Regions from separate parts of the Streptomyces sp. NPDC003284 genome, predicted to be linked through region 1. Evidence: riboswitches for the same ligand, from Rfam matches in the RefSeq annotation. Region 1 holds a riboswitch; each other region holds the start of a gene.

Region 1 (6,554 bases):
ACGCCCTGGTGCTCGCCTCCGTGGCCGTGGTGGAGAGCGCGGACAACGTCTTCCTGTTCGTCATGGCCTGGGAGGGCATCACCCTCGGCTTCTATCTGCTGACCGCCGCCGGGCACCGCCGTATCGGTCCGGCCGTGGCGACGTTCGGCTTCGGCAAGGTGTCCGGTGCCGCGCTGCTGCTCGGTCTGCTGACGGGCACCACCCGCACCGGGGACTTCTCCCTGGCCGGGCTCGCCGAACTGCCCGCGGGCGCCGCGCGTTCGGCCACCTGGGCGCTGCTCGTGCTCGCCTTCGCCGTGAAGACCGGGCTGGCTCCCGTGCAGGTGTGGCTGCCGCGCGGTTACGCCGCCGCGCCCGCGGGACTGCGTCCGGTGCTGGCCGGTGTCGCCGTCAACGCGGGCTTCTACGGGCTGTGGCGCACCTTCGCGCTGCTGGGTCCGCCGCCCGCCTGGCTCGCCGTCACCCTGCTCCTGCTGGCCGCGCTGACCGCGTTCCTCGGCATCGCCCACGCGGCCGTGCAGGCCCGGCTGGAGCGGGTCATCGCCTGCTCCAGCATCGAGAACGCGGGCCTGATCTGCACCGGGTACGCCGTCGCGCTCGTCGGCGCGCTCACGGGCAGCGAACGGCTCACCGCCGCCGGGCTGATCGCCGCCACGCTCCAGACGATCGCGCACGCGGTCGCCAAGACACTGCTCTTCGCCGGGGCCGCGGCCCTCGAAGCGGACGCCGGGACCGGCGACCTCGAACGGCTGCGCGGCACCGCGCGCCGCCTGCCGTGGGCGGCCGGCGGGCTCGCCGCCGGTGCCGTCACCCTCGCCGGGCTGCCGCCCACCGCGGGCTTCGTCTCGGAGTGGTTCCTGCTGGAGAGCCTGATGCAGCAGTTCCGGTACTCCGCCTTCCCCTATGGGCTCGCCCTCGCGGTGGCGGGCGCCCTGATCGCGCTGACCGCGGGTTTCGCCTCGGTCACCTTCGTCCGGATCGTCGGCATGGTCGTCCTCGGCCCCCGGGACGACCGTCCGGCCCGCCGCGCCCCGTGCCGGGCGGACCTGGGGGCCGCGGGGCGCGCGGGCGTCCTGCTGCTGGCCCTGGGCGGCCTGGCCGCCGCCGCCCTGACCCCGCTTCAGCTGCGGGTGATCGGCGCGGGTCTGGCACCGCTGGTGCCGCAGGAGGTCAGCGCGGGCGCGCTGGTCTCTCCCTGGGTCGTGCAGCCCGTCTTCGCCGGGTTCTCCAGCCTCTCCCCGAGCTGGCTGTGGGTGGTGATGCCGGTGCTGTGCGCGGGCGTCCTGGTGCTGCTGGTGGCGGCCTCGCGCGGCGGGGCCCTGCGGGTGCGGCGGGTCCCGGCGTGGCGTTCGGCGAGCGGCGGTGTGCACGGCGACGACCGGTACACCCCCTTCGGGTACGCCAACCCGACCCGGCGTGTCCTGGGCGCCGTGCTGCGCACCCGGACCCGCGCCACCCCTGCCGGAGAACCACCGGAACCGGGACCGGCGCGACCGGACCCGGGACCGGAGGGTGCCGGGCCGGTGCGCACGGCGGCGACCGGAGGCACCCTCGACTACGCGTCCGACGTGGTGGAGGTCGTCGAGGTGTATCTGTACCAGCCGTTCTACCGTCCGCTGCGCGCGCTGGTGGCCGCGGCCAAACGCCTCCAGTGCGGCCGCCTGGACGCCTATCTGACCTACATGCTGATCGCCCTGGTCGGCGCCCTGGCGCTTGTGGCGGCCCTGTCATGAGCGGCCCGGCGGCGGCCGTGCCCGCGACCCGTCCTCGTGAAGGAGGAGGCCCATGACCGCGTCACCGTTCCACAGGATCCTCGTCGGCTGGGACGCCTCGCCCGCCGCCCGCGCGGCGCTGGCGGCCGCGGTCGCCCTGGCGGGCGACCGGGGCGGCGTCCTGGTGCGCGCCGTGCTCGTACCGTCCGAGCACACCGAGACCGGCGGTGAGCGCACCCGCGACCTCGGCGCCCAGCGCGCCTGGGCGCAGGAGCGCTTCGACCGGGCGTGGCAGGCGCTGCCGCCCTTCGCCGGGCAGCTCCGCCTGGACTGGGGCACCGGCACGGACATCGCCGCCGACCTCGTCGCGAGCGCCGCCGAGCACGGCTGCGACCTGATCGTCCTGGGCCGCCACGGCGCGGACAGCCATCTGCGGGCCCGGCCGCTGGGCGACGTGGTGCGGCGGGTGACCGAGCGGGCCGCCCTGCCCGTGCTCGTGGTCCCCGCCGCGGCGCCCCCCGAGGACACCGGGTGAGAACGCCCCCGCACCAGGAACCCACGAGCAGTACATCAACCGAACGGAGCAACCGCGCATGAGCAGGCACACCCGCCCCGGACTGAAGGTCACCGTCCTCGTGGGCGAGAACGACACCGTGCACCACAAGCCCCTGGCCACCGAGATCGTGCACCGCGCGCACAAGGCGGGCATCGCCGGGGCCAGCGTCTTCCGCGGTGTCGAGGGCTACGGCGCCCACTCCCGCATCCACACCCAGCGCATCCTGTCCCTGAGCGAGGACCTGCCCATGGCGGTCGTCTTCGCCGACTCCCCGGAGAAGGTACGGGCGTTCTTGCCGGAGCTCGACGGGATCGTCTCCGAAGGGGCGGCCATCCTGGAGGAATGCGAACTGGTCCGCTTCGGCCCGGACGACCGTCCCGGCGCGTAGGCACACCGACAGGACACGCAGGCACTTCGACAAGGACACCGCTCATGCCGATCCGCCGACTGGTCCTCGATGTCGACATGGCCATCAGCGAGCCGAGCCTCACCCATCTGGCGCAGAAGATCGAGAACGTGCCGGGCGTCCAGGCCGTCAACATCTCCGTGACCGAGATCGACGTCGAGACCATCGGGACCGACGTCACCATCGAGGGCGACGACCTGGACCTGCCGGCCATCCAGCGGGCCATCGAGCACGCCGGTGCCGTCGTGCACAGCACCGACGAGGTGGTCGCGGGCGCCTACACACTCGACCGGACCCCCCGCAAGAGATGACCGTCTCCGTCATGAGGGCCGCCGAGACCGTCCGGCTCCCCCTCGTCCTCGGGATCACCGACGGCCTGCTCAACGCCCTCACCCTCGCCTCCGCCTCCCTCACCGGGTCCGGCACACCGGTCAGCTGGAGCCTGGCGGTGCGGGTCGGCTGTGCCGCGCTGGTCACCTCCGCCTTCACCGTCATGGTGGCCGACTACGCCGAACGCCGGGCCCATCTCGCGCACATCACCCGGCAGCTCAGCCTCGGCCACGACCGGAAGATGGCCACCACGCACCTGGGGCGGCTCGCCCTGCTGCGGTCCTGGCGGGCCGCGCTCGTCGCCTGTGCGGCCAGCTTCGCGGGGGCCGCGCTGCCGCTCGCGCTGGGCGCGGTCCTGCCCGGCCCGCCGTGGATCGTCGTGGCCCTCGCCGTCCTCGCCCTGTCCGTCCTCGGCGCCGCACTCGCCCGTCTCCTGACCGCCCGCCCCGTCCTGTGGGCGCTGGCCATGGCGGCGGGCGGCGTCGCGACCACCTGGGTCGGCATCCGGCTGCGCATCGCGTGACCGGCCGGGCCGCGCGCGGGGTCCGCCGGGCCGCGCGGAGGACTTGCGGACGGACCGGGGACGTACGCCACAATGGGAGGGCGTCGCCATGGCGATGGGGCTCGCCACAACCGCAGGACCTCCTGCTGATGGCCTCTACCGGTAACACCCGCACATCATCTGCGAGGAGATCGGCATGAGGATGCCCGACGATGTCCTGCTGCGCTGCTCCGCCGTCGTCTTCCGGGGCGAGTCGGTGCTGCTCGTCCACCGCACCGCGCGGGGCGCGGACGACTGGGTGCTGCCCGGCGGCACCCCCCGCGCGGGCGAGAGCATGGTGGCCTGCGCCCGCCGCGAGACCCGCGAGGAGACCGGCCTCGCGGTGGAACCGGCCCGGGTCGCGTTCGTCCTGGAGGCCGTCGATCCGGACAGCGGGCGGCGGACCGTGGACCTGGTGTTCACCGCGGGCCGCGCGCCCGGCCAGACGCCCGCCTCCCGGGAGGAGGGCATGACGGCCGAGTTCGTGGCGTTCCCCCGGCTGCGCGAGCTCGACATGAAACCGCCGCTGGCGGGCCATCTGCCGGGCCTCTTCCACCGGGGCGGGCGCCGGTACGCGCCCTACCTGGGCAACCTGTGGCGCCCGCAGAACGGCACCCGGGTCACCCGCGCCCTGTCGGCGCTGCCCCTGCTCCCCCCGTTCCGTTCCCGGTGACGCCCGGACGGGGCTGAGCGCGCCATGGCCGCGGAGCGTCGGGGCCGTCCGGCGCCGATGGGGCGCGCGGACCCGTCCCGCGTACGGCCGCTGCCCGGCGGGGCCGGACTGCGGGTGGTGGCCAACCCGGCCGCGACCGGCGCGGAGCGCGCCCTCGCCGAGTTGCGGAGCCTGCTGCCCCGGGCCCGCCCGGTCACCGTCCGCTCCCCCGACGGCCTGCCCGCCGCCCTGGAGGCGGCCGCCCGCTCGGCGGCCGAGGCGGGCGGGGCGCTGGGGGTGGTCGGCGGTGACGGCTCGGTCAACGCGGCGGCCCGCGCCGCGCTGCGCCACGGCCTCCCGCTCGCCGTCTTCCCCGGCGGCGCGCTCGACCACTTCGCCGGTACGGCCGGTCTGCGTTCCGTCTCCGTGGCGGCCGCCGCCGTGCAGGAGGGCCGGGGAGCGGCCGTCGACGTGGCCCTGATCGGCACGCCGGGCGCCCACCGGCCGCCCCGGGTGTTCCTGAACACCTTCGCCCTGGGTGCCTACGCCGATCTGGTCCGCTTGCGGGAACTGGTCCGCCGCCGCTGCGGACGGCGGGCCGCCACGGCGCTGGCGCTGCCCCTGGCCAGCGGCACCGCCCGGCCCTTCACGCTGCGCCTGGACGGCACACCACGCCGCCTCTGGCTCCTCTTCGCGGGAAACGGCGTGTACCGGCAGCACTCCCTGCACGCCCTGCCGACGCGCGAGCGGCTGTCGGACGGCCTGCTCGACGTGCGGCTGCTCGACGCGGACGCCGGGCAGCGGCACGGGCGGCTGGCCGCCCTCCTGGCCGAGGCGGTCGACGCACCGCACGCGCTCGTCCTTCCCGAACAGCACGTCGTGCCCCGGCTGCGGCTGACCGGCCTGCGCGGTCTGACCTACGCCTACGACGGCGAGACGGCCACCGCCCCCGACGCGCTGACCCTGACGGCTGCGCCCGCCGCCCTGCTGCTGTACCGCCCGGTGCCCGCGGAGTGACCGTGGGGCCGGGCGGCGCGGGCCCGGAACCGGGCTATGTCCCGGTCGCCTCGTGCACACCGACACCGATCAGCACGGCGGCGGCGACGGCGGGCGACCAGGCGCCGACGACCCTGGCGGCCACCCCGGTCCCCAGTCTGTTGCCGAGCCAGATCATCGCGTAGCCCCAGAACGTGACGGCCGCGGCGACGCCCCACAGCGGGACCGCCGCCGAGACCGTGGCCCCGAAGCCGTTGGCGACATTGGTGAACGACAGGCCGACGCCGAGCAGCAGGCCCTGGCGCGGGCCGGGGGGCGCGGACACCGGCGGCGCGGTGCGGTGGACGCGGCGGGGCCGTACGTACATCTGGTACAGGTAGAGGAGCGCCACCGACACGAGCACCCCGCACGCAACCAGGCCGGCGGCGGCCGGTGGCACCCGGCGTGAGACGAGGTCTCCCCCGTACGCGCCCAGCAGGACGCTGCCCAGGCCGACCGTGTTGACGAGCGCGTTGATCCGGTGCGGGAACCTGATCCCGGCGACACCGTAGGCGAGGCCCACCCCCCAGTTGTCGAAGTTGGCCGCCAGGCCGATCAGATCGGCCGTGACCGCGGTGCGCAGCCAGTCCATGGGCGTCCCGTTCCGCGCTCGTCGAGGGGTGCCGCGCCCACCGGAGCCGTCGGCCGCTCGCCGAAGACGCGCGCGTACAGATCGGCGCCGTGGGCGGTGGGTTCGGGCGGGCCCTCGACCAGCCGGTGGGTGCGGCGGCCGTCGGGGGTGCGCTCGGCGCGCAGGAACACGGTCCCGGCGCCGTGCGGGCGGTGCGTGTACAGGCCGTGGGACAGCTCGTAGAGGTGGGTGACGCACACCGCCTTCACCCCCGCCTCGGTCAGGGCGCCGAGGATCTGCCGGTGGATCTCCGCGCCCTCCCGCTCGTCGGTGGCGGCGAACGACTCGTTGAACAGGACGAGGCCGCGCGCGGTGAGGCGGTCGGCGATGCCGCTCATCCGTGCCAGCTCCTCGTCCAGTTTGCCGCTGACCAGGTCCGGGTCCTCCTCCCGCCGGAAGTGGGTGAACACCTGGTCGCGCGGGTCGGCGGCGAAGGAGACGGCGGCGGCGAACATGCCGCTCTGCGCCATGAGATGGGCCAGTCCCACGGCGCGCAGGAAGGTGGACTTGCCGCCCTCGTTGGCCCCCGTGACCACCAGCAGCCGGGCCCCGTCCGCGTCCACGTCGCTGCCGACGACGGGGCCGGTGCCGCGCAGCGCGAGACACACGTCGTACAGGCCGCGGCAGGTGAGGACCGGTGTGCCCGGGGGCGCGGGATCGGGGCGGCACACCGGTGCGCCGCGGGCGGCGA
Region 2 (6,554 bases), on a different contig from region 1:
ATGGCGCGGTGCTCCTGTCGGGCGTCAGCCGCGGACCAGCCGCCGGTGGGTGACCGGGTGCGGGCGGGCGGCCTCCTCGCCCAGACGCTGCCGCTTGTTGGCCTCGTAGTCGGCGAAGTTGCCCTCGAACCAGAACCAGTGGGCGCCGCCCTCCCAGGCGAGCACATGGGTGGCGACGCGGTCCAGGAACCACCGGTCGTGCGCGGTGATCACGGCGCAGCCGGGGAAGGCGAGCAGCGCGTGCTCCAGCGAGGCCAGGGTCTCCACGTCGAGGTCGTTGGTCGGCTCGTCCAGCAGCAGCAGGTTGCCGCCCTGCTTGAGGGTGAGCGCCAGGTTGAGCCGGTTGCGCTCGCCGCCGGACATCAGGCCGACGGGCTTCTGCTGGTCGGCGCCCTTGAAGCCGAAGGTGGCGACATAGGCGCGCGAGGGCAGTTCCACACCGCCGACGCGCAGGTGCTCCTGGCCGCCGGAGACCGCCTCCCACACGCCGGCGGCCGGGTCGAGCCCGGCGCGGTCCTGGTCGGCGTAGGAGATGCGGACCGTGTCGCCCAGGCGCAGGGTGCCGCTGTCGGGCCGCTCCTCGCCGACGATCATCCTGAAGAGCGTCGTCTTGCCGACGCCGTTGGGGCCGATCACGCCGACGAGGCCGCCGCGCGGCAGCGAGAAGGACAGGTCCTCCATCAGCAGCCGGTCGCCGTGGCCCTTGGTGAGGTGGTCGGCCTCCAGGACGAGGCTGCCCAGGCGCGGGCCCGGCGGGATCCGGATCTCCTCGAAGTCCGGTTCGCGGCGGCGCGCGGCCTCGCTCGCCAGTTCCTCGTAGCGCTGCACGCGTGCCTTGGAGGCGGCCTGCCGGCCCTTGGCGCCCGCGCGCACCCAGGCCAGTTCCTCGGCGAGCCGCTTCTGCCGCTTGGCGTCCTTGCGGCCCTCCACCTGGAGGCGGGCGGCCTTGGTCTCCAGGTAGGTGGAGTAGTTCCCCTCGTAGGGGTGGACGCGGCCGCGGTCGATCTCCAGGATCCAGCGGGCGACGTTGTCCAGGAAGTACCGGTCGTGGGTGACCGCGACGACCGTGCCCGGGTAGTCGGCCAGGTGCTGTTCCAGCCAGGCCACGGACTCGGCGTCCAGGTGGTTGGTCGGCTCGTCCAGGAGCAGCAGGTCCGGCTGGGACAGCAGCAGCCGGCACAGCGCGACCCGGCGGCGCTCACCGCCCGACAGTCCGCGGACCGGGGTGCCGGGCGGCGGGCAGCGCAGGGCGTCCATGGCCTGCTCCAGGCGGGAGTCGATGTCCCAGGCGCCCGCGTGGTCCAGGGCCTCCTGGAGCGCGCCGAGTTCGTCCAGGAGGTCCTGCGCCTCCGGTCCTTCGGCCCGGCCGAGGCGCGCGGTGACCTCCTCGTAGCGGCGCAGCATGTCCCGGACGCCCGCGACGCCCTCCTCGACGTTGTCCCGGACGGTGGCCGTGTCGTCGAGCCGGGGCTCCTGCTCCAGGATGCCGACGCGGGTGTCCGGGGCCGGGGCCGCCTGCCCGCGCGCGGGCTGTTCGCGTCCCGCCATGATCCGCAGGAGGGTGGACTTGCCCATGCCGTTGGGGCCGACCACGCCGATCTTGGCGCCGGGCCGGAACGAGAGGGTGACGTCGTCCAGGACGACCTTGTCGCCGTGGGCCATCCGCACGTTGCGCATCGTGTACGCGTACATCCGCGATGCCTCCGTAACCGGGCCGCCGGGGAGGCGGCCGTCGTTCACAGAGGCCATCAGCACGGGGTGTGCGGTCAAGGGCGAGCCTCATCGCCGTCTCCGTCCATGGTGCCCACAGCGGGCGTCCGCGCGCCAGCCCGAGCCGCCCGCACCCGGTGGCGACGGACGTCAGGTGGACAAGGCAGGCATATCCGGCGGCCGGGCCGGGGAGAATGAACGTGCCGGGGCGATGGGGCTCGCCCGTGACCGCACGGACCGCCGTGCTGATGGCCTCTACGTGGACCGCCGTACCACGGGAGGAGCCTGCGATGGAGATCATGGTCATGGTGGCGGCGACGGTCGGATCGCCGTTCGCACCGCACGACGGATCGGACGGGCACGACGTGGCCGCCGCGGGCTCGACCCGCGTGACCGGCTACCCGGTCGGCGCCGGCCGGATCGACGACACCCTCACCGAGGACGGCGAGCCGACCGCCGTCCTGCTGCTGATGGAGGAACCGGCGCTGCCGGGCCGGACCGTGCGGGCCCGGCCGGTCGCGCTGGTGCACGCGCTCAGGGACGGCCGTCCGTGCCCGGAGCTGGTGTGTGTACCGGCGCACGACGCCAACTTCGCGGCCCTCACCGGCGTACGGGCGCTGCGTGCCTGGCATGCGGACGAGGGCACCCTCGCCACCGTGCTGCACCGGCTCGACCCGGCGCACCACTGGCGGGTCGAGGAGTGCGAAGACCCCGCGGCCGCCGAGGAGTTCCTGACCCGGGCCCGGCAGGCGTACGCGCGTCTCACGGGCTGTCTGGACTAGACCCGCGCCGCGGGGCCGGGACACCGATGGCGGCGGCGGCCTTGACCGGCGCCGCCCGGACCGGTTCACTCGGACTCGGCGATGGATCCCGCCTGGGCCGTTCTCCGGCCCGAACCGCCCTCCTCCGGGCTGATGGTTCCTGACCGACGTCAGGACCGCATGCCCTCGGGAGGTACCCACGTGGACGCTTCGCCGTCGTCCGTGCACGCTCACGGACCCACTCCCCCGCACCGCCCGGAGCGCCGCCCGCGTCCGGGGCACCCGCCGGGTGCGCCGCGCCCGTCCGGCCCCGACCGGGACGGAGCGATGCGATGATCTGCTTCGACTGTCAGGAACTCGACGTCACGACGGCCGCCGTCGCCGTCTGCCGTACGTGCGGCGCGGGGATCTGCCGCGGTCACGGGCGGCCCACTCCGCAGACGCTGCACGACCTGACCGGGGCCGGTCTGGCCACCAAGCCGCGTGCAGCGCGGCGGATGGTGTGCCGCACCTGCCTCGCCGCGGAGCGCAGCGGGTGACCGGTTCCCGGCACCTGCCCCGACCGCCCTTCAGCGCGGGTCCCTCCGAGGCGCACACCCGCGCGCCCCGGTCGCGAGAAGGGCACAGGTGAGGGGTGCGCCGTGTCCTGACCGGCGCACCCCTCACCCCATCCTCGCGCGCTCCGTCCGTCAGCCGCGCTCGCGCAGATACGCGTCCAGTTCGGCGGCCCCGGCCAGCAGGGCGCGCCCGCGGTCGCTGAGCCGGTCCCGCCAGTCGCGCAGGGTGGCCTCCAGCGGTTCGGGGCCGCCCGCCGCGCGGACCCGTTCGATCAACGGCGCGATCTGCTCCAGCGGATGGCCGCCGCGTCTGAGCTGGTGCACCAGCCGGGCGTCGCGCACGGCGGCCTCGTCGTACACCCGGTAGCCGGTGCGCGGATCGCGGCGCGGGCGGACCAGTCCGGCGCGCTCCCACTTGCGCAGGGTCGCGGGCCGGATGCCGAGCCGCCCGGCCAGCGGGCCGATGAAGCCGCCCGAGGTCCCGGCCCGCGGACCGGAGTCCCCGGCGCGCGGGGCGGAGGCGGGCACCGGGCCGGAACCGGGCGCGGCGGGTGTGTTGAGGCCCCGGAGGGCCTGTTCGACCGCCTGGAGGGTCAGCCGGTCCTCCAGGAGCTGGGCGTGGCTCTCGTCGATCAGGCGCAGTGCCTCCTCCACCGCGCCCTCCCCGACCGCCCGCATCACCGCGGCCGCCGTGCGGTGGCCGTGGCCGGGCACCAGGGCGAGGAAGGTGCGCAGGGCGCGCGCGTGCAACGGGGTGTAGGTGCGGTAGCCGTGCTCGGTGCGGGCGGCGGCCGGGAGGATGCCGGCCTCCTCGTAGTTCCTGACCGCCTGGGTCGACACCCCGTGCGCACGGGCCAGGTCGACCGGCCTGAGCCGTCGGGTGCTTTGAGGGTTGGACTCCATGATCCTGCCGTTTTCCGGGGCTCTTGAAGGGGGTGGTCGGAAAAAGTTTCCACGGAGGGTTCAACGATAGCGTTGAAGGCATGGCTACCGGTATCAGGAACACCGCCCATGCCGTGGACGCCGCCGCCGTGCTGCGGCTGCTCCCGTCCCGGCCCCGGATCCTCGCCCTGGGCGAGCCCACCCACGGCGAGGACGCGCTCCTCGCACCGCGCGACGCGCTGTTCCGGCAACTCGTCGAGGAAGAGGGGTACCGCACCATCGCGATCGAGAGCGACTGTCTGCGGGGCCTGGCCGTGGACGACTACGTCACCTGGGGCAGGGGCTCCCTGGACGAGGTGATGGAGCGCGGCTTCAGTCACGAGTGGTTCAACGTGTCGGCGCCCAACCGTGAACTGGTGCGCTGGATGCGGGAGTTCAACGAGGGGCGACCGCTGTCCGAGCGGGTGCGCTTCGCCGGGATCGACGGCCCGCTGGAGATGACCGGCGCCGAGAGCCCCCGGCACGCCCTGACCGCGCTGCACGCCTTTCTCGCCGCCCGGGTGGACGCCGGTCTGCTTCCGTGCGCCGCGCCGGAGCTGGACCGGCTGCTCGGCGCCGACGGCCGCTGGAGCGAACCGGCCGCGATGCGGGACCCGGCCCGGTCGGTGGGGCGCTCGGCCGAGGCCGCGCGGCTCCGGCTGATCGCCGACGACCTGGTGACGCTGCTCGACACCCAGACACCGCTGCTCATGGAGGCGGCCGCGCCACCGGAGCTGGAACGGGCGCGCCTGTACGGGCGTACCGCCGCCGGGCTGCTGCGCTACCACTCCCGGACGGCCGACACCTCACCGGCCCGGATGACCTGGCTGGTGGCCCTGCGGGACCGGATGATGGCGGCCAACCTGCTGGCCCTCGCCGAACGCGGCCCGGTCCTGGTCCACGCCCACAACGGCCATCTCCAGCGGGAGCAGAGCACCATCCGCATGGACGGCACTCCTGTGCGGTGGTGGAGCGCGGGCGCGCTGGTGGGCGCCCGCCTGGGCGAGCGGTACGCGTTCCTGGCCACCGCCCTCGGCACGCTCCGCCACCGGGGCGTGGACATCCCGCCGCCGGACACCCTCGAAGGGATCCTGTACGCCCTCCCGGGAGCCGACTGTCCCCGTGTCGTCGACGCGCGCGGCCTTGCGGACGCCCTCGCGAGCGGCATCCCGCCCGTCCCCCGGCAGTCGCCGTACCACGGCTACGCCCCGCTCGACCCGGCGCACCTGGCCCGGACCGACGGGATCGTGTTCGTGAAGGACGTCCCGGAGGCCGGACGGGCGCACACCTGACAGCAGGGCGCGGCGGAGGCCGCACGGGCGCGGCGGGTGGCTCAGTCCTCGTCAGTCTTCGTTCAGTCCTCGGCCAGCAGGTCGAGGCCGCGGGCGGTGCTCAGGCCCAGTTCGGGCGCCGGCCACCTGCGGGCGCGGGCCGACCGGGACACGTCGCGCCACCACGGGAGCGCGGGCAGCTCACCGGCCGGTTCGAAGGGCCGGCCCGGGACGGGCAGGGCCAGTGCCTGGCCGACCGCGTCCGCCGCGGCCAGCGCCCACTCCGCCGGTTCCGACCAGGGGTGCAGGGCGAGGTTGAACGTCCCCCAGTGGATGGGCAGCATGACGCCCTCGGCCCGGCCCTGTTGCAGGTCGAGGTGGCTCTGCACGCCCTGGGTGGGGTTCATGTGGATGTCCGGCCAGGCGCCCGGCAGCGGCCCGGCGTCCGGCTGGTCCTCGGGCCAGAAGTCGGAGTACGCGCCGAGCTGGATCATCGTGGCGTCGAAGGGGCCGTGGTCGGCGCCGATGTCCCGGAAGCCGTCGAAGTAGCCGGTGTCGCCGCTGTGGTAGACGCGGTGCTCGTCACCGGCGACGACCCAGGAGGCCCACAGGGTGTGCTGGGTGTTGCGCAGGCCGCGGCCGCAGAAGTGCCGGGCGGGGGTGGCGGTCAGGGTCAGTCCGCCGACCTTGGTGGCCTCGTGCCAGTCCAGTTCGCGCAGCCGGTCGGCGGAGACACCCCAGTGTTCGAGGTGGGCGCCGACGCCGAGCGGCACCGCGAAGAGGGTGTCCGTGGCGGCCAGCGCCTTGATGGTGGGCAGGTCCAGGTGGTCGTAGTGGTCGTGGGAGATGACCACCACGTCGACCGGGCCGAGCGCGGCCAGCGGCAGGGGCACCGGGTGCAGCCTGCGGGGGCCCGCGAAGGGGAACGGCGAGCAGCGCTCGCCCCACACCGGGTCGAAGAGCACCCGGTGCCCGTCGATCTCCACGAGCACACTGGAGTGCCCGAGCCAGGTCAGGCGCAGTCCGCTGGCCGCGGGACGGGCCAGGTCGGCGAAGGTGGTGGCGTGCACCGGGATATTGCCCCGGGGCGAGCGCCGGACCCGCTCGTCCTTGTCGAAGTAGTGCTTGGCGAAGTCGAGCATCGAGCCCGAGGGCCGGATGCTCGCCGGGCCTCCCGGGTTCTGGAAGACGCCGTCCTTGAAGTGCGGGGAGCGGCGGATCCGCGCCATGCGCGCACCGCCGGGGTCCACGCCGAAGGCCTCGGGCCGCAGGGCGCTCAGCCCGGGAATCGAGGGACGGAAGCCGGCCACGTTACCTCCAGGTGGGGTCGCTCA
Region 3 (6,554 bases), on a different contig from region 1:
CTGAACGTGACGTAGGGCACCCCGCCGATCTCGGTGACGCCGGTGTCCCGGACACCGCCGTCGATCACGGTCTCGCCGAACGCCTCCAGCTCCGCCAGGGCCAGCGCGGGCGCCGACCGGGCGTACACGCGGTTGTGCGAGGGCGAGACGAGAAACCCGTACCTGCTCATGTGTTGCGGATCCTGCTTTCCAGGGGCTTCCGGCGGCGGCCGCGGTGGTGCTGGTGCCCGGGGCGCGGCCCTGCTCGGGGCCGGTTGAATGACACACCGACCTTACCCGAGCCGCCCGCCGCGCCCGGCCCGGTGCGGGGCACCGGACCGGGCGCGCACGGTCAGCGGGTCCGGCCCGCCGACGCCTCGAAGCGGTGGAAGGCGATCTCCTGGCGCCACTCCAGCCGCGCCTTGAGGCTGGCGTCCAGCAGCCGGGCGCACGCGCCGCCCGGCCGGTCGACGCCGGGGCGCACCCCGCGGCAGGCGGCCACGGACGTGTAGCCGGAGCGGGTGGGGTTGCCCTGCCAGAGGCTGGCACCGGGCGCGAACGCGTACTCCAGGGAGGCCCGCGCCAGGTCCTTCAGCTCGGGGTAGGCCAGCGCGTACGTCAGGGAGGCGTACTGGTACTCGTGGGTGATGTCGATCCGGCTCACCCCGGGGTCGTCGGTGGCGAGCACGACCGGTACGCCGTAGCGGCGGTAGGTCCCGAAGGGGTGCTCGGCGCCCTTGACGCCGAGGATCTGCGCGTTGCTGGTGAACGGCACCTCGACGGCCGTCTCCCGGGCGGCCATCGTGCGGGCGGTGCGCTGCCAGTCGTCCTCGTGGACGAGGTCGACGCCGTGGCCGATGCGCTCGGCACCGGCGACGTCCACCGCCTCCTTGATGTGGAACTTCAGGTCGGCGGGCTTGACCAGGCCCGGCCACAGCTCCCCGGCGTGCAGGGTGAGATGGGCGTGCGGGTAGACGGTGCGCAGGTACTTGAGCATGCGCATCTGGAGGCTGTAGTCGCGCAGGGCGGTCTCGCCGTCCTCCGGCTGGACCAGGTTGACCGCGACGAAGCGGTGGTCGCGCTCGGACAGGCGCATGCCGAGGGCCATCTGTGTGAAGACGCGCTGCGGTGAACTGCCGCGCGAGACCTGGGAGATCCAGCGCACGGTGACGGTGCAGCCGGGACGGGCGGTCCTGGTCCCGCAGTGCTCGGCGGTGCGGAACTCGGCGTCGCCGTCGTCGGCTTCCGTACGGGCCTGGGCGACCACCTGGTCGAGTCCGCCGCCGGCCGTCAACTTGCGGTGCAGGGCGGCCAGGTCGGGGTCCCAGCCGACCTGGTCGGCGAGCTTCTTCGCGCCGTCGGAGGCGGGCGTGACCAGCGTCTCCAGATAGGACTGGTTCTGGACGGCGAGGTGGTCGGCGACGTCGGCGAGCAGCTTGCCCCGGTGGCGCCAGGTCACCTCGCCGAACTTGCCGAAGGTGTCGAAGAAGTGGTCGTGGCCGTTGCCGCCGGGCGGGAAGTCCTGCATGGACCAGGCGCGCACGATCGCGTCGCGGAACGCCTTGTCGGTGCGGGCGTCGGCGGCGGGCCGGGTACCGGCGCCGCAGGGCGGGGGCACGGCCGTCATCGTCGCGGTCTGGATGCACAGGCCGTCCTCGGCGGCCAGTTCGACGAGGTACTCGGTGGTGACCGCGCCGGAGAGGTGGTTGTGCAGGTCGCCGCCCTTGGGCATGCGCTGGAAGAAGCGGCGCAGGGCCGCGGGGTCGCGCCGGATCGAGCGCAGGTAGGCGTCGGTCGCGGCTTCCGCCCGGGTGGCGGGCGGCCGTGCGGCGGCGGGGCGGCTCGCGGGCCGGGCGGCCGTGGCGGAGGCGGCGGCCGGCGCGGCCGGTACGGCGGCCAGCGTCGAGAGCGCGGTGAACAGGACGACACCTGAGGTGGTCAGAGCCCTGCGTCGGGGCCCGGACCGCGTGGATTCGGTAATCACGCCTGCATCATCACGATGCCGGGCGCCCCGGGTCAGGCGAGCGGGCGGAGATCCACTCGACAGGGTGACACCGGCCCGCGGCCGTACGGGGTGCTCACCCCGGACCGCCGCGCGCGTGCGCCCCGCCGGGCGCCGTCGGTCCGGCGCCGGGCGGGGCGGGTGTGCCGCGTCAGCCGGCCAGTCCGAACTGCAGCTCGGGGTGGGCCTCGGCGATCTCGATCAGCCGGTTGTACTTGGCGACGCGCTCCCCGCGGGCCGGGGCACCGGACTTGAGCTGGCCGCAGCCGGTGCCGACGGCCAGGTCGGCGATGAAGGCGTCCTCGGTCTCGCCCGAGCGGTGGGAGACCATCTGCGTGTACCCGGCCTCCCGGCAGATCCGCATCGCCTCCAGGGTCTCGGTGACGGTGCCGATCTGATTGACCTTGATGAGCGCGGAGTTGGCGACCTTCCGGCCGATCGCCTCGGTGAGGATGGCCGGGTTGGTGACGAAGATGTCGTCGCCCATGATCTGCGTCCCGTGGCCCAGCCGGGCGGTCAGCCGGACCCAGCCGTCCCAGTCGTCCTCGGCCAGGCCGTCCTCGATCGACCAGACCGGGAAGCGGTCGACGATCTCCTCGTAAGCGGTCGATGAGGCGGTCCGTGCTCAGTTGCTCTCCCGCCACCCGGTAGCCGTCGCCGTCGCGGAACTCGCTGGCCGCCGGGTCCAGGGCGATGGCCACCCCGTCCCGGCCGGGGGTGTGGCCCGCGTCGCCGATCGCCTCGACGAGCAGCCGCAGGACGTCCTCGGGCCGGTCGACGGCGGGGGCGAAGCCGCCCTCGTCGCCCAGCCCGGTGGTGTGCCCTTCCGCGGCGAGCCGGGCCTTGAGCCGCCCGTAGATCTCCGCTCCGGCCCGCACCGCCTCGGGCAGGCTCGGCGCGCCGAGCGGGGCGAGCATGAACTCCTGGAAGTCGAGCGCGTTCGCGGCGTGGGCGCCGCCGTTGACGACGTTGAAGTGCGGCACCGGCAGCCGCGGGGTGGTGCCCGCGACCCGGGCGAGGTGCTGCCACAGCTCCCGCCCGGCGAGGGCGGCCTCGGCGCGCCAGGCGGCGAGGGAGACCCCGACGACGGCGTTGGCGCCGAGCCGGGACTTGGTGCCGGTGCCGTCCAGCTCGATCAGTGCCCGGTCGAGGTCGGCGGCCGAGTCGAAGGCGCGGCCGGTCAGGGCGCGGGCGATCTCGCCGTTGACGTGCCCGACCGCGGCCAGGACGCCCTGGCCCCGGTAGCGGGCCTCGTCCCCGTCGCGCAGTTCGACGGCCTCCCGGGTGCCGGTGGAGGCCCCGGAGGGCACACCGGCCCGGGTCCGGGTGCCGTCGTCGGTCGTGAGGGTGACGGCGAGGGTGGGGCGGGCGCGGGAGTCGAGGATCTCGACGGCGTGCAGCTCGGCGGGGCGCAGAGTCATGGGGGTCTTCCTCCGGGGTGCGGGGGTGGTGGATCGAGGGCGGGGCGCCGGGGTCAGTGGCCCTCGGCGGCCACCAGGTCGGCGCGGGCGGCGCTGCCGGGGTCCAGGTAGGTGCCGTGGCGTACGAGGGGACGCAGGTCGCCGTCGAAGTCGTGGCGCAGGGGTGCGCCGGTGGGGATGTCGAGCCGTTCCGCCTCGTCGCCGGTGAGGCGGTCCAGCACGGCCGCCAGCGCGCGCAGGGAGTTGCCGTGCGCGACGACCAGCACGGTGGCTCCGGTGCGCAGTTGGGGTACGAGGACGTCGGTCCAGTAGGGGACGACCCGGGTGATCATGTCGGCCAGGCTCTCCACGGCGGGCACCGCGTCGGGACGCAGGGCCGCGTAGCGCGGGTCGGCGCGCAGCCGGGCCAGCGCGTCGGCGGGCAGCGGGGCGGGGCGGCCGTGCAGCGAGCGGCGCCAGTGCCGGTAGCGGCCGGGGCCCGCCTCCTGCCGGACCTCGTGCTTGAGGCGGCCGGTCAGGGCCCCGTACTGGCGCTCGTTCAGCCGCCAGCTGCGGCGTACGGGGATCCACAGCCGGTCCAGCGTGCCGAGGGCGAGGTCGGCGCTGTGCACGGAGCGGCGCAGCAGGGAGGTGTGGACGACGTCCGGCAGGAGCCCTTCGCGGGCGATCGACCGGGCCGCCCGGACGGTCTCTTCCTCGCCCCGGGGGGTGAGGGGCACGTCGGTCCAGCCGGTGAAGCGGCCCTCCGCGTTGGTGGTGCTCTGGCCGTGCCGCATGAGGACCAGGGTGCCCACCGGGCGGGCGCGCGGCTCAGTCACCGGTCGTTCCCGGGGTGGCCGCGGCCCGCTCCCGGGCGGCACCGATCTCCGCGTACGCCTGCTCGCGGCCCTCCCAGTGGGAGCCCTCGACGGACTTGCCGGGTTCCAGGTCCTTGTAGACCTCGAAGAAGTGGGTGATCTCCAGGCGGTCGAACTCGGGGACGTCGTCGATGTCCCGCAGGGGCGCGTAGCGCGGGTCGTGGGCGGGGACGCAGAGGATCTTCTCGTCCGGGCCGTGCTCGTCCTTCATGACGAACATGCCCACCGCCCGGCATTCGACGGCGCAGCCGGGGAAGGTCGGCTCGCCGGTGAGCACCAGCGCGTCCAGCGGGTCGCCGTCGCGGCCCAGGGTGCCCTCGATGTAGCCGTAGTCGGCCGGGTACTTGGTGGAGGTGAACAGCAGCCGGTCCAGCCGGATGCGGTGCAGTTCGTGGTCCATCTCGTACTTGTTGCGGGACCCCTGCGGGATCTCCACGGTCACATCGAACTCCACGGGAGCCTCCTGGCGACGGGAGCCGTCCTCATGGCACGGCTCAGCTGTTCTGCCAGGGACCGTCAGCGGCATGATGCCGCGGTTCGCGGTGAGCCCCATCACCGACGCGCTGGGCGCATCCACAGTGTGCCCCATGGATCACCTGCACGGGTATCCAGGGTACGCCGGACGGAGCAGCTCCGTGGGCGGAGCCCCGCGACGTACGCTGGAGGTGCGGGAAGACCCGGGGAGGATGCCATGTCCGGCGCCGTCTCCAGCTCCCACGGGAGCGCGCACCTCACTGTCTCGGCGGGACTCTTCGCGCCCGCGTGGCTGCCGCCCGGGGGCCGGGGCAACGGTCTGCGGGCGGTGTCCTGGGCGCCGGTCGCCGACATCCCCGCGCGCCGGGTCGACGAGGTGCTCGACGCGCTGCGCGAGGCGGGGGTGCCCGCGCACGCGGCGCCCGCGCCCCGGCCGGTCCGGGTCGTGACGCCGGGCGAAGGCGCGCCGGGGACCGTGTGGCGGCTGCGGGTGGGCTCGCAGGCCTACGGGAGGGCCGAGGACGTGCTGATGCGGCTGCTGCGGTGAGCCGCCCGGTCCCGCGCGGCGCTCAGGCGATGTGGCGCACCTTGAGCAGCAGCGGGACCGCGGCCAGTTGCAGGGCTACGGAGAAGACCACCAGGCCGGTGACGGAGTGGTCGTAGAGGGCCCCGAGGGCGAGGCTGCCCGCGCACCAGCACAGGCCGAAGCCGGTGTCGAAGAGGCCGAAGGCGGAGGCCCGGCGGCCGGGGGCGGTCATGCCGGTGAGGGCGGCCCGGACCACGGACTCCTGGGCGGCCGTGCCCAGCCCCCACAGCACCACGCCGCACACGGCGGCCACCGGGCCGCCGAGGAAGACCAGCGGCGGGAAGCACGCCGTCAGCAGGGTCGCGCCCACCACCGTCCGCAGCCCCCACCGGTCGAACAGACGGCCGAGCGTGAGCGCGGCGAGGGCCTCGGTGGCCATGGCGACGGCGTACAGGACGGGGATCCAGGGGGCGGCGACGACGTGCGCCCGGCCGAAGTGGTAGGCGATGAGCGGGTAGTCGGCGTAGGCGGCGGCGATCAGGCCCATGGCCGCCAGATAGGTCCGGAAGGCCCGGGGGGTGCCGTGTCTGCCGGGGACGTCCTCGCCGGTGTCCAGGCCGGACGGGTCGGGGTACTGCCGCCACGCGGCGGCCAGGACGAGCAGGGTGAGCGCGGCCGGTACGGCGAGCACGGCGAAGCCCGTGCGGTAGCCGCCGTGCAGCGCGAGCACACCGGCCACGACGAGCGGGCCGGTCATCGCGCCGGCCGCGTCCAGGGCCTCCCGTACGCCGAAGACCCGGCCGCGGCCCAGCTCGGCGGTGGCGTGGGCGAGCATCGCGTCCCGGGCGGGGGTGCGCAGGGCGCGTCCGGCGCGCTCGGCGGCGATCAGCACGGCGGCCACCGGCCACTGCCCGGCCAGGGCGAGCAGCGGCACCGCGACCATCTGCACCAGGTAGCCGGCGGCGGTGATCGGCCAGTACCGGCCGGTGCGGTCGGCGGCCCGGCCGGACACGAACCGCAGTGCGTAGCCGAGGAGTTCGCCGGCGCCCGCGATCACGGAGACGGCGAGGGCACCGGCGCCGAGCGAGCCGAGGAAGGGGCCGGTGATGCCGCGCGCGCCCTCGTGGGCCATGTCGGAGAACAGGCTCACCACGCCGATGAGCAGCACGAAGCGCAGCGCGGTGCCGCCCGCCGGGCCGCGGCGGCCGGCGCCGCTCACCGCTTCGGGTCCGCCGGTGGCTCCGGGGAGCCGTGCGCGAGCCCGCGGCCCGTGCTCCGGCCGGAGCCGTCCGCGC

What was found. Region 1 has a riboswitch for fluoride ahead of ACWDYF_RS32540 (NUDIX hydrolase). Riboswitches for the same ligand answer to the same signal wherever they lie in the genome.
Region 2: linked by a shared signal. The riboswitch ahead of ACWDYF_RS01880 (inorganic diphosphatase) and the one ahead of ACWDYF_RS32540 (NUDIX hydrolase) in region 1 are both predicted to bind fluoride.
Region 3: linked by a shared signal. The riboswitch ahead of ACWDYF_RS01905 (inorganic diphosphatase) and the one ahead of ACWDYF_RS32540 (NUDIX hydrolase) in region 1 are both predicted to bind fluoride.

Annotation. Positions count from the first base shown of each region.
Region 1 is NZ_JBSFSI010000023.1:102,320-108,873, forward strand. Features, by position in the region: gene ACWDYF_RS32515 (proton-conducting transporter transmembrane domain-containing protein) at 1-1,733, shown strand, start outside; gene ACWDYF_RS32520 (universal stress protein) at 1,786-2,247, shown strand; gene ACWDYF_RS32525 (DUF190 domain-containing protein) at 2,306-2,656, shown strand; gene ACWDYF_RS32530 (DUF211 domain-containing protein) at 2,701-2,985, shown strand; gene ACWDYF_RS32535 (hypothetical protein) at 2,997-3,527, shown strand; fluoride riboswitch at 3,609-3,672, shown strand; gene ACWDYF_RS32540 (NUDIX hydrolase) at 3,703-4,218, shown strand; gene ACWDYF_RS32545 (diacylglycerol/lipid kinase family protein) at 4,243-5,214, shown strand; gene ACWDYF_RS32550 (manganese efflux pump MntP) at 5,249-5,824, opposite strand; gene ACWDYF_RS32555 (MutS-related protein) at 5,788-6,554, opposite strand, start outside.
Region 2 is NZ_JBSFSI010000001.1:418,745-425,298, reverse strand. Features, by position in the region: gene ACWDYF_RS01890 (hypothetical protein) at 1-2, opposite strand, end outside; gene ettA (energy-dependent translational throttle protein EttA) at 25-1,692, opposite strand; fluoride riboswitch at 1,733-1,796, opposite strand; fluoride riboswitch at 1,909-1,975, shown strand; gene ACWDYF_RS01880 (inorganic diphosphatase) at 2,001-2,492, shown strand; fluoride riboswitch at 2,561-2,641, shown strand; gene ACWDYF_RS01875 (DUF2180 family protein) at 2,804-3,010, shown strand; gene ACWDYF_RS01870 (TioE family transcriptional regulator) at 3,161-3,931, opposite strand; gene ACWDYF_RS01865 (erythromycin esterase family protein) at 4,012-5,241, shown strand; gene ACWDYF_RS01860 (MBL fold metallo-hydrolase) at 5,304-6,530, opposite strand.
Region 3 is NZ_JBSFSI010000001.1:425,667-432,220, reverse strand. Features, by position in the region: gene ACWDYF_RS01925 (TRM11 family SAM-dependent methyltransferase) at 1-170, opposite strand, end outside; gene ACWDYF_RS01920 (adenosine deaminase family protein) at 332-1,960, opposite strand; partial or broken gene eno (phosphopyruvate hydratase) at 2,133-3,402, opposite strand; gene ACWDYF_RS01910 (2,3-bisphosphoglycerate-dependent phosphoglycerate mutase) at 3,456-4,178, opposite strand; gene ACWDYF_RS01905 (inorganic diphosphatase) at 4,213-4,713, opposite strand; fluoride riboswitch at 4,760-4,825, opposite strand; gene ACWDYF_RS01900 (hypothetical protein) at 4,951-5,280, shown strand; gene ACWDYF_RS01895 (MFS transporter) at 5,303-6,478, opposite strand; gene ACWDYF_RS01890 (hypothetical protein) at 6,475-6,554, opposite strand, start outside.